DNA from 2 places in the Priestia sp. YIM B13486 genome. Region 1 is predicted to be linked to the other one. Evidence: a T-box and tRNA genes for the amino acid it is inferred to sense, from the RefSeq annotation. Region 1 holds a T-box; the other holds one or more tRNA genes.
What was found. A T-box is a leader RNA that pairs with one kind of tRNA and senses whether it is charged. The one in region 1 lies ahead of trpS (tryptophan--tRNA ligase), so its partner is inferred to be a tRNA-Trp.

Region 1 (6,120 bases):
TCAATGTAAACAGCCCATTCAGAGTTGTCTAACTGTACTTTAATACCAAGGTTTTTCTTCCACATATCTTGAACAGCTTGTGCAATTTTTGCATGTTTTTCATCCGTGTTGTATGAAACCTTAATTGCTGGTAGTTCTGAAGCATCTTTAAGGCCCATTTCTTTCAAGCCTTTTTCTAAATATTCTTTTGCTTTTTTCACATCATTGTCTTTGAAGTAACCTTTTTTGTTATCTTCAAACATTGTTGGTGGTACAGCCGCCATCGCTGGAACTGAACCGTCTTTTGTAATTTGTTCTGTAATACCTTTACGATCAATTGCATAAGCTAATGCTTTACGAATGTTCACGTTGTCTAAAGGTTTTTGTTCTGTATTAAACTTGTACCAGTAAGTACCTGCAATCTCTTGAATGTTTAATGAACCGTCTTTCTTTAATTCAGGAAGTGCATCAGCTGGTAATTGACCAGTAGGCATACCCGCCCAGTCTAATTCACCGTTTTTGAACATTGAAAGTTCAGTGTTGTTATCATTGATCATGTACATTTCAACTTTTTTAAGTTTTACAGCATCTTTATCCCAATAGTTTTCATTAGGAACTAACTCGATTTTGTCATTATGTTTCCAAGCTTTAAGCTTGAAAGGACCGTTTGACGTATAGTTTTCGCCTGCATTTGTGTACCATTTTTCATTTGATTCAGCAATTTTCGTATTCACTGGGAAGTACGTATAGAAAGCTGTTAATTCTAAGAAATATGGCGTTGGGTTTTCTAATGTTACTTCAAGCGTTTTATCATCTGTTGCTTTAACCGCAACATCATCTAATGAACCTTTTCCTTCATTAGCAGCTTGTGCATTTTTAACATAGTATAATTGATATGCATATTGAGATTCGTTTTTAGGATCTAACGCCCATTTCCATGCATATTCGAAATCTTTTGCTGTTACAGGGTCACCATTTGACCATTTTGCATCGTCGCGAATTGTAAACGTATATTTAGTTTGATCATCGCTGACCTTCACATCTTTCGCCATTGCATTTTCAGGTTTTCCATCTTTACCGATACGAGTTAAACCCTCAAATGTTTGTAATAATACGTTTGATGACGTTGAATCATTAGCTAAGCCTGGGTTTAATGAAAAAGGCTCAGTTTTAATGTTTACGCGAAGCTCTTGCTCTTTTTTCTTTTCGCCGCCATCACTGCTAGCATTTTCACTGCCACCAGATTCTTTGTTAAATCCACATGCAGCTAAAAACAAGCTCATTACAAGCAGCAAACTGAAAAGAATCGACAACCTTTTCTTCATTGCGTGTTACCCCCTATTAAATTTTGTTTGTGTGGCAACCATATTTTTTTGATATGCACTAATTTCTTAATCCTCTTTCAATACAAAATAATCAGTTATTTTTTCACGTAGTAGAGCATTAAAGACCTCACTGCAAAATTATTCTTCTACTCTATGAAACTGTCATCAATTGTTTACATGCTGTAAATCCAATGTATGCGCTTAATATGTAGAAGACTCATTCATTACAAAATTCGCTAATTGAAACAAAACATTGTCTATTTTGTGTTTTCTGAAAAATTAAGAAATTGTAATACCTTTGTAAAAAATATGTTTGTTACGCCTATTATAAATATTTTAAAAATTTATTGCAATACTATTATTTAATGGTATTTTTTTGTCATGAGGGAAAAAACCTTATCTTATAAGGATTGTGCCTACTTGTCAGACTTCTAAAATCTTTTTTGTAGTATAGGTATTACGATAGTATTACAAAGCCATTAGAAATATTAAATAAAAGATTTTTACCAAATCCTCCACCAAATTTTCATTAAGAAATGCTTTAATTAAAAGGTTCTTGTCTTTTTTTGCCGCTGAAAAATTCCAGTAAATTGTCTTATAAAACTTTTTAGCGATAAGATGTTTAAATTCCTGCTTTTTCGCGTTATAATAACGAATAACTATATAATTAAAGCTGTGAAAAAGAGTAGTATGCAGAATTTTCATTTTTAGAGAGTTTGTGGCTGGTGAGAACAAACATTGAAACCTGCAGAATGGACTTTGGAGCTTTCAAGTGCAAAGCTTGAACGTTGACCTCAACGTTACATGAATAAAGATAGTTCACAATTATGTGTGCTAATTAGGGTGGCAACGCGGTCCATTCGCCCCTAGCTTATGCTAGGAGCGGATGGGCCTTTTTATGTTGTATCCGTAAATTAGCATCATATATGTGCAGATGAAAGGAAGATTTGATGAAAACAATTTTTTCAGGTATTCAACCAAGCGGTACAATCACTTTAGGTAACTACATTGGAGCGATGAAGCAATTTGTTGAACTTCAACATGACTATAACTGTCATTTTTGTATTGTAGATCAGCATGCAATTACAACGCCTCAAGATCGTTTAGCACTTCGTAAAAACATTCGAGGCCTTGCTGCTCTGTATGTAGCGGTAGGAATTGATCCAGCAAAATCGACTTTATTTATTCAATCGGAAGTGCCTGCCCACACAGAAGCAGGATGGATGTTACAGTGCGTAGCGTATATCGGTGAACTTGAACGTATGACTCAGTTTAAAGATAAGTCCGCTGGAAAAGAAGCAGTATCAGCAGGATTACTAACTTATCCTCCATTAATGGCAGCGGATATTCTTTTATACAACACCGATTTGGTTCCAGTTGGTGAAGATCAAAAGCAGCATTTAGAATTAACGCGTGACTTAGCTGAGCGCTTTAACAAAAAATACAATGATATCTTCACTATCCCTGAAGTACGTATTCCAAAAGTGGGCGCACGCGTCATGTCTCTTCAAGATCCTACGAAAAAAATGAGCAAGTCCGATCCAAACCAAAAAGCTTTCATTACGCTTTTAGATGACGCTAAAACAATTGAAAAGAAAATCAAAAGTGCCGTAACGGATTCAGAAGGTATTGTTCGCTACGATAAAGAAAATAAGCCAGGTATTTCAAACTTATTAAGTATTTATTCAATCCTAGCCAATAAATCGATCGAAGACATTGAAGCGATGTACGAAGGCAAAGGTTATGGTGACTTTAAAGCTGACACAGCCAAAGTGGTAGCTGAAGCACTCGCTCCAATTCAAGAAAGATATTATGAATTAGTTGATTCTAGCGAGCTAGATGATATTTTAGATCAAGGTGCCGATAAAGCAAATGCAACGGCTAATAAAATGCTTCGCAAAATGCGAAACGCAATGGGAATTGGCCGTAAACGTTAAAAAAAACGACTGCTATGCAGTCGTTTTTTTTAATTAACTTTTGGCTCTTGTTCAATTTCCCAAAGTTTTTCAAAGAAAGGTTGTCCTTTTACTAAGCGCTCGCATAATAATTTATGCTTCGGTGACCACCCTGACTTCGTTTCATCGTATAGCTGATTCCATACGTCTTGAAACGGCATCTCTTGAATGTCTTCGTACTTCGTTGGATTCCACTCTGTGTACCAGTAGCGGATTTGAGCAGTATTTTTTGTTGTATGTAGCTGATCAAGTGCCATAAATAACAGCTGTTTTAGCTGACGTTCTTTACGTGTTAGTCCTCTCATCGTTTCAGGAGACGGCGAAAGAATATGATGCTCTTTTTTATTCAGCTCGTCTTCACTGAACTTATATTCTAGCTCTTCTTGATCCGCAATCATCTCATAGACTAACTGTTCCTGTCTTGGAATTAAGCGGCTTTTTCGAATCGGAATATGATATCCCATCGTATCAATTGCTAAAATATTCGTTCCATCTGTAACAATAAAACAATATTCAACCTGCGTGCGTTCATGATTTTTCCGAATGTATGCTTTCTGATAGACATCTTGTAGTAGTTGTTGAGGTAGCTCGGAAAGATCATTTTCAATGTAATGAAATAAAAGCGGATTTACTTTTAATAACGGTGCTTGATCGAGCAGTTCTACACAATCGTCTTTTCTCCACTCATGGAAATGACACACATTATAACCGTTTTCTTCGCCTTCAAACCAATTAACCCATACATCATGAAGATATAGCATAATTTACCCCTCACTTACTATCTGTTTGTTATCCATCAGTATAGGCAGAGAAAGGAATTTTTATTCCAAATGATGTTATTTTTCTAAAAATTAATTGTAAAATGCCTTCGTTTTTGGCTATTATTCAAATGCACTTGTTTCGAAGCTCAGATATAACGCCAGTGCTAATGATTGCTAAAGGCTTCATGAGCTATATCCACCCCTATAAGCAGAAAAAAATCCGAGTTTCTTCTATAGTAATAGGTTTGTCAGGAGGTCTGACAAACCTAAAAAAATCTATCACACTTTTGTGATAGATTTTTAACGAAGAGATTTGGGATTCAAAGCATCTTTTAATCCTTCACCAATGAAGTTGATAGCTAGGATTGTAAAGGTAATAGCTAAACCTGGCGGAACCCACATCCAAGGCTTATTCTGCAGCACATCTGATTCCCTTGCTTCTGTCAGCATATTCCCCCAGCTTGGCGTATCAGCCGGCACGCCAAAACCGATAAAGCTAATCGCTGACTCAAACACAATAAGGATCGCCATCTGCAAACTGGCTTGAACCACAATTGTTGAAAACACATTTGGCAGCAAATGTTTAAAGATGATTTTAAACGGGCTGCACCCAATCGAAACGGCTGAAAGCACATATTCATTTTCTTTTTCAGCCAAGATTTTGCTTCGAACCAGCCGGGCCGTACTTCCCCAGCTTAAGAAACTAACAACTAGGATGAGCGTCCAAACGCCTGAGATCTTTCCAATTAGGATTGTATTTAACACTACAACGAAAACAATTAGCGGAAAGTTTAATACAAAGTCTGTAAAACGCATTAAGAATTGATCCACTTTGCCTCCGTAATAACCCGCAATCGAACCAATAAGAGTTCCGATTAAAATAACGAGTGTTGTACAAGCAACTCCAATCAGTAACGAAGTTCTTCCTCCATACAATGTACGTGCAAATACGTCTCGTCCATTTGTATCCGTTCCAAACCAATGCTCACTAGAAGGCGCTGCATTCATCGCCATATAGTCGATACGTGTAATATCTGCTTTTGTAAGCAGCGGTGCAAAAATGGCAAGAAGCGTAATCACAATCATGAAAGCTAAACTTATCATGGCTAGTTTATTTTTAACAAACTTCTTTCGCGCAATCGCCCATGGAGAAAGGTTTTTAGGAGCTTTCATATTCACTTCTGGCTGTACATCTTTTTTCGTTACAATTTCCATACTTTCTCCTCCTAATCCAAACGAATACGCGGATCTGCTACGCCGTATAACAAATCAGCAACCAGATTCCCAACCAGTGTTAATATTGAAAACAACATTGTAAGCGACATCATAACTGAGTAGTCACGAGTTGCTACAGAGTCAACAAACAATTTTCCAATTCCTGGATACGTAAAGATCGTCTCTGTAATGATAGAACCGCTAATGATTGTTACAAGATCAAATCCTAAAAACGTAATAAGCGGAATCATTGAGTTGCGTAAGATATGAACATTATAAATTTTAGATTCTTTTGTCCCTTTTGCTCTAGCAGTGCGCACAAAATCTTTGCGACTGTTTTCAATAATATCATTGCGCAAAAACTGGGTATACTGCGCGGTTGACATCAAGCCAAGAATCAGCGCGGGTAATATAACGTGATGAATTCTACTTTGAATAAATTCCCATGATCCCTCTTTCAATCCTACTTCAACAGAACCGCTAAACGGAAACCAACCTAACTGAAAGGAAAATAAATAAATGCCTACGATCCCTGCGATAAACGATGGAACCGCTAATGCAAAGTAATTATATCCTGCAATAAAGTTATCTGCTAAGGTATACGGTTTTCTTCCTGCATACATACCTAAAATAAATGCAAACACATACGTAATCAAAAGCGAAGTCAAAGCTAAAAAGATAGTATTAGGCATACGCTCTAAAATAATATCTAATGTCGGTAACTTATGAGTTGTTGACTTTCCTAAATCTCCTTGTGCCACTCCCTTTACCCAGTTCCAATATTGAACGTAGATAGGATCGTTATATCCTAGCTTATCACGCATTTCCTCAATGTATTTTGGATCTGTATTACTAGGGTTGATTTCTCCCCCAAAAGGGTCCCCT
Region 2 (6,120 bases), on a different contig from region 1:
GACCATTCCAATTGCAAGAACTGTATAGAATAGCCACAGTTCTTTCTTTGCTTTTTTTTGCCGTAGTTTAGGTACTTCAAACCAAATGACGAGCGTGCCAACAATAAGTAACCCCAATACCCCTAGCATACACTAGCTCCTATACATGAATAATTAGTGTTATATTTTACTGGAAAATAATTACTTATACTGAAGGTGCATTCTTTATTAAAGGTTTTTGAGTTTCTATACATTGCTAGAACGCCGCTTTTTGTTTTGAATAAACCCTGCTATTAAAAGGAAAAGTGGATATAAGATGCCTACAAGTAAGCTGTAGGGAATCCACGTTTTTGTATCCCAATCCTTTTGATAAGAAACGCTTGGATACACAATAAGGGAAAGGGTAATCATAATGAGCGCGACTGGAAAAGAAAATAGCTTGTAGTCCTTTATATGAAATACATTAGCAAACCCCAAAAGAGTAGCGTAAAAATAAATGCAAAGTTTAAAAAAGAGAGTAATAAACCACAAAATAGCAATGACTACTTCAATTCCTTGGAGAAAGTTTCCTACATCAATTCTTCTACCTAATTCATAACTTGGAAACATGGTGATTTGGGAGTAATAAGGGCCAAGCACTAAAATTCCGAGTAAGATTAACGTCACCATCACTAGTCCACCTGCTATATTACCTATATAAAAAGATTGAGTTGCCTTTTTTGTGTCTGATGTATGGGAAGGAAAAATCATAAGCAGGATAGTATAAGTCAAAGAACTCATGCTTAAAAAGGTTAAAACAGCACGAATAAAAGCTTTTGGATGGATTTCGAACACAGGCTGAATATGCTCTATTTTAATTTGAGGAATCATAGACAAAATGAGAAGTCCGAATAATCCGACAAACCAAGGGAATAAAATTTCGGCACTTCGTGCAATAACTTCTATTCCTAGGCGTACTCCTACGATGACCACGCCCATAAATGCAATATGGATGGCTGTAAGCGGCGTATAGGGAAGAATTTGTGTAGTGAGAAAATTTCCTACATAGTAAAGAACTTGACTGCTGATGAATAAATTGGATAACACAAAAACAACTGATACAATCTTTCCGGCTATTTTGCCTAAAATTTTTTCGTTCATTTCCATAAGCGTAAGCGTTGGAAACATGTTTCCTAGTGAGATGAAAAGCAAAACTAAGCCAATTCCTGATGCTACACCGAAAAGTGCGGCAATCCAGGCATCTTGATGAGCATCAGCTGTAATAGCGGCAGGTACAACAATAATGGTGCTGCCAATACTATATAACGTTACTAGCTTGCGAAACTGCGCAGCTGAAATATTGATTTCATTAAGCAAAATGAGCACATCCTTTTGCCATATACACTAATTAAGTGATCCAACGGAATAATAAGTGACTTAAAGGTTGAAACATTACTTCTACCCAATCAGAAGGATTCGGTAGAGGCAGACGAAAGATTTTTGCAAGAGCGATTATGATACTGATTGTCATAAACACAATAAAAATGTTCCGTTCCTTTTTATGGGAGTGTTGAGGTAATCTTTTTATTTCCATCCATATAATCCCTGCACAAATGATCAAAAAGGAAAGAAACAAGTGCATGCAGTCAACCCCAATACATTTTTTCGTTCAGATAAGCTATTCGTATGATGTCCGCTAAAGAAAGTGATTATACATTTTTGTAAAATATAGAAAGTATTTCAGGAGATAGAAGATATTTTGTAGGGCTCTTAAATGATTGAGGGATTTGTTATGAGGAATATTCATTTAGCTTTAACCTATTGAAGCGTCGTATGAATAAGTAGAAAAATGCCACACTAAAGAGTGAACAAATGGAAAGGAGCACTATGATGAAAAAATACCCATACAATAAAGATAAACAACAATCGTTTCAAGCAGCACAGCAGGGGCATAAAGAAGCAGTAGATGCATATGAACAGGCAAATGAAGCTAAAAATGATGCATCGTACGGCCATGAAGCGAAGCAAGCGATAGGTGAAGTGAATGAAGCCTCTCAGCAAATTGAAAATGCGCTTGAAAATGCTTCTGAAACACAGCGTCAGCGTTTAACAGAGTTTCAGCAAGATATAAAAGATATGGAGAACGACCTTAATCAATAAAAGAGCCGCTGTTTTACTTAGGCAGGTTCACAATAGAGAGTATAAATTGTAAAAGCAGAAGGTAATGAACTTCTGCTTTTTTTATTGGTAGTGTAAACGTAGGTTTCGTGTATATAATTGCTTCTAGCTGTTGTTTGGAGGGAAAGGCGAAGACTGGCACGGAAATCAACAGTGGTGTAACAAATAATCCATCATTCCATTCTTATTTTAAAAGGTATAGAAGTTAAAAAAGTAAGAATCCTAATAAAAACAGAACGATAAGAATGGAAAGGGATTGTGACAGGAAATATGCTAATAAACATACTAATAATGATTGTCGTATTGTACTTCATATATGTATTCGTAACTGCAGTGGTACTGTTTTATGTCCCTTTACACAAGGGAAAAGACTTAAAAGTAATGAATACTGAGAATTTTTACGGGAAGAAAGAATCCACAGATCGAGTTATGCTTTTAGAAAATGGTTATTTTTCAGGGCTTGTTCGGATGCAGATGATTCAAGAAGCGAGGCATACAATTGATATTGCATACTTTTCCATCGGTAAAGGCCGTTCTTCGGATTTACTTATGGGTGCTTTATTCGAAGCTGCGGATCGAGGTATACGTATTCGCGTGTTGTTAGATGGGATCGCTCATGGGTTAAAAGGCAAGAGGAAAAATGTTCTTTATGCTCTAGCTTTCCACAATAATATTGAATTAAAGTACTATGAGCCCTTTACTATTTTTAAACCTTGGACATGGCATAACCGTCTTCACGATAAAATAATAGTAGTCGATGGCCAATTAGGTATTAGTGGAGGACGAAATATTGGAGATAAATACTTGGCTAGTCAACCAAATGAAAATTTTGTCTATGACCGTGATGTACTGATTTATAACACAAAGCAAGAAAGTCATAGTGTCATTCTCTCAATGGAGAAGTATATAGAAAAATTATGGAATCATCCGTATACACGAAAAGCTTTTCCAAAGCCCAAGAAAACTAAACAATTTCGCGGTCTTTCAGGAAAAAAATTATTGATAGATCAATACGAAGAGGCCAAAAAAGTAAACGAACCTTTTGTCCATCCTTATATTGTATGGAGAGAAGCAACGATGCCTACAAGAAAGATTTCTTTTATTACAAATCCTATTCAACGAATAAATAAAAGCCCTTTTATATGGAAAACATTTATTAAGCTTTCCCAGCAAGCTGAAAAATCCATTGTTGTTCAAAGCCCTTATATCGTACCAACAAAAGAAATGGAACAGTATATAGATAAGCAAGTAAAACCAAAAGTGCAAAGAATTATTTTAACTAATTCTATTACATCCACTCCAAATGCTATGGCTTTTTCTGCATACTTGGGAGTGAAGAATCGCGTTATAAAAGCTGGTTCGAAGCTTTATGAATATCAAAAGCCCTATTCAATTCACGGGAAATCTGTTGTTTATGATCAGCGTTTAAGTGCAGTTGGTTCTTTTAACTTAGATTCACGCTCTGCATTTTTAAATACTGAATCCATGGTTATGATAGATAGTGAAGAATTTGCAGCCGAGTTAACAGGAGCTATTGAAACTAAAATTTCTCACAGTACGCTTGTGGGGAATGAGGGAGAACCTGTGGATGTTAATACGGATTCTCAAAAAAACGTGCCTCCCGTAAAATCTGCACTCCTACATATTCTTTCGGTCTTTACACGATTTTGGAGACATTTTGTATAGTACTGTGTTACAGCAGAGTCTTTAAAAACAAATAGCGGAGATTAAAGAGGACTGCAGCTGGTGAAGGGAATGTGTAAAAAACTGTGATATGCCTCACAGTTTTTTTGAAACCCCTAGTACTAGTTATGATTCATCAAAAGACCTATTGACGAAATTCCATATATGTTTTATTATGATATAGCGTCGTTGATAAACGAGGTTCTTTTGAAGAAATCATTTCTAGGGGCATAGTTTAAAGGTAGAACTACGGTCTCCAAAACCGTCAGTGTGGGTTCGATTCCTACTGCCCCTGCCATTTTGGAGTTATTTTTTAATTTACACGCGGGTGTGGCGGAATTGGCAGACGCGCTAGACTTAGGATCTAGTGTCTTATGACGTGGGGGTTCAAGTCCCTTCACCCGCATCTTTACTTTCATATACGCGCGGAAGTAGTTCAGTGGTAGAACACCACCTTGCCAAGGTGGGGGTCGCGAGTTCGAACCTCGTCTTCCGCTTCTTTTCAAAAGCAGTTTGCATGTGCAAACTGCTTTTTTTGTTGTAGAAATAAAGAGTTTTATGATGCTGTTTTTAATCAGAAGTATTTTATTAAAGCAGTACTGCTTATACGTGTTGTTTTCGTGAATATACACATAATATCGGGGTTACATTAAAAGCTAATGAACGATACGTGAAGACATCTAATATGGTTTTTAAGATAGGGGAGAGTCCTATGGAATCTAGTTGGTTTTCAATTATACCGTTTTTAATTGTTATTCCCATAGCTATTTTCACCAAACAAGTGCTGCCAGGGTTGTTTTTAGGCTTATTAGTAGGCGCTTATTTGATTGATCATTCGATTATTGGAGGTGTTGAAAAGCTACTTCACTACGTTGTACAAGCTCTTAGAAATAAAAGTAATATAGAAATCGTCGTCTTTTTATACGCGTTTTCAGGGCTCATCGGAATGATTAAGATGGCTGGAGGAGTTAAAGGTTTTGTGGAAACAGCTGCTGAAAGAATTGATACAAGAAAAAAAGCCCTTATTTTAACCTATGTTTCAACCATTGGAACATTCAGTGCTCCGACATTTCGTTTCGTGACGATCGCGCCCATCATGAGAGCATTACTGAAGAAGGTGAAAATGACGACAGCAGAGCTAGGGTTCGTTATTGAAACAACTGCTACTCCTGTTATCGTCTTAATTCCTGTGGCGACGGCATTTGTAGGATATATGGTATCCATCATTCAAATGGCGATTGATCATCAAGGCATAAAACAAGACGCTTATTCTTTGTTTATTCAAAGCATTCCTTATAATTTTTTTTCGATTGTGATTATTTTAGTAGGGATTTATTTAAGCTTTTTTCATCATTCAACATCTACGGCTCCTATGAAGCTTGAGGAAGAAGAAGAAAAAGATTGGCATGATTGTCATCCTTGCGTATCGAGGGATTTGCCTTCTAAGCCTTGGAATTTGTTAGTGCCTTTACTTGTCGTGATTTCACTCACCTTACTTTTAACATGGTGGAGTGGACATCATAAGAGTCACACCTTTTTTGAAGCATTTATTAAAGCAGACGTGCTAGAAGCGATGGTAGTAGCTTTGATTATGACTACGTTAATTACCCTCATTTTTTTCTTGTTTCAGCGCTTTACATTACAGAATTTGCTTAATGGTTTTATCACAGGAGGCAATGACTTAATGTCCGTTATTCTGCTGTTATCGGTAGTATGGGGATTATCCGCTGTTACAGAAGACTTGGGTTTTTCCAATTTCGTGACGGCACATTCTAAGTGGATTCCTCAAATGTTTGTCACTCCTTTTATGTTTGTGTTTGGAGCTGCTATTTCTTACTTTATCGGGTCTGCTTGGGGGACGTGGGGAATTTTAATGCCGCTTGGCGTATCGCTTGCAAGTTCTGCAGATCTTTCTTTGCCGTTGATTATCGGTGCCGTATTTGCAAGCGGTTCATTTGGAGCGTTTTCTTCGCCTTTAAGCGACGATACGAATACCATCGCCAAAATATTAGATTTATCTGTTATTGAATATGCCAAGTATAAATTAAAGCCCGCTCTAATTGCAGCGGGAATAACAGTTGCTTTTTATCTTGTGGTATCTTTCTTGTTTTGAATGAGGGAAATAGCCATCTAGTATCAACTTTTCATTTTTTTCAGCTTAAAGTATGCATACAGCCCTAATGATAGGCACACTAGCATGATACAAGTAAGCGGAAATAAGATGGTATTAATAAAATGATCATAAAACCATATATACACGAACATCACCTCGATAATTTTAACGCTATTTTTTCTATTTAT

Region 2: it encodes a tRNA-Trp, which carries the amino acid that the T-box ahead of trpS (tryptophan--tRNA ligase) is inferred to sense. The anticodon was not compared.

What each region holds. Positions count from the first base shown of each region.
Region 1 is NZ_JBHZOZ010000004.1:461,999-468,118, forward strand. It holds gene ACFX4G_RS14295 (peptide ABC transporter substrate-binding protein) at 1-1,304, opposite strand, end outside; T-box leader at 1,971-2,175, shown strand; gene trpS (tryptophan--tRNA ligase) at 2,252-3,241, shown strand; gene ACFX4G_RS14305 (YjbA family protein) at 3,271-4,020, opposite strand; gene opp4C (oligopeptide ABC transporter permease) at 4,321-5,235, opposite strand; gene opp4B (oligopeptide ABC transporter permease) at 5,247-6,120, opposite strand, start outside.
Region 2 is NZ_JBHZOZ010000002.1:473,779-479,898, forward strand. It holds gene ACFX4G_RS06570 (hypothetical protein) at 1-129, opposite strand, end outside; gene ACFX4G_RS06575 (GerAB/ArcD/ProY family transporter) at 226-1,344, opposite strand; gene ACFX4G_RS06580 (hypothetical protein) at 1,849-2,118, shown strand; gene ACFX4G_RS06585 (phospholipase D-like domain-containing protein) at 2,428-3,822, shown strand; tRNA gene ACFX4G_RS06590 (tRNA-Trp) at 4,044-4,117, shown strand; tRNA gene ACFX4G_RS06595 (tRNA-Leu) at 4,144-4,225, shown strand; tRNA gene ACFX4G_RS06600 (tRNA-Gly) at 4,245-4,316, shown strand; gene ACFX4G_RS06605 (Na+/H+ antiporter NhaC family protein) at 4,532-5,932, shown strand.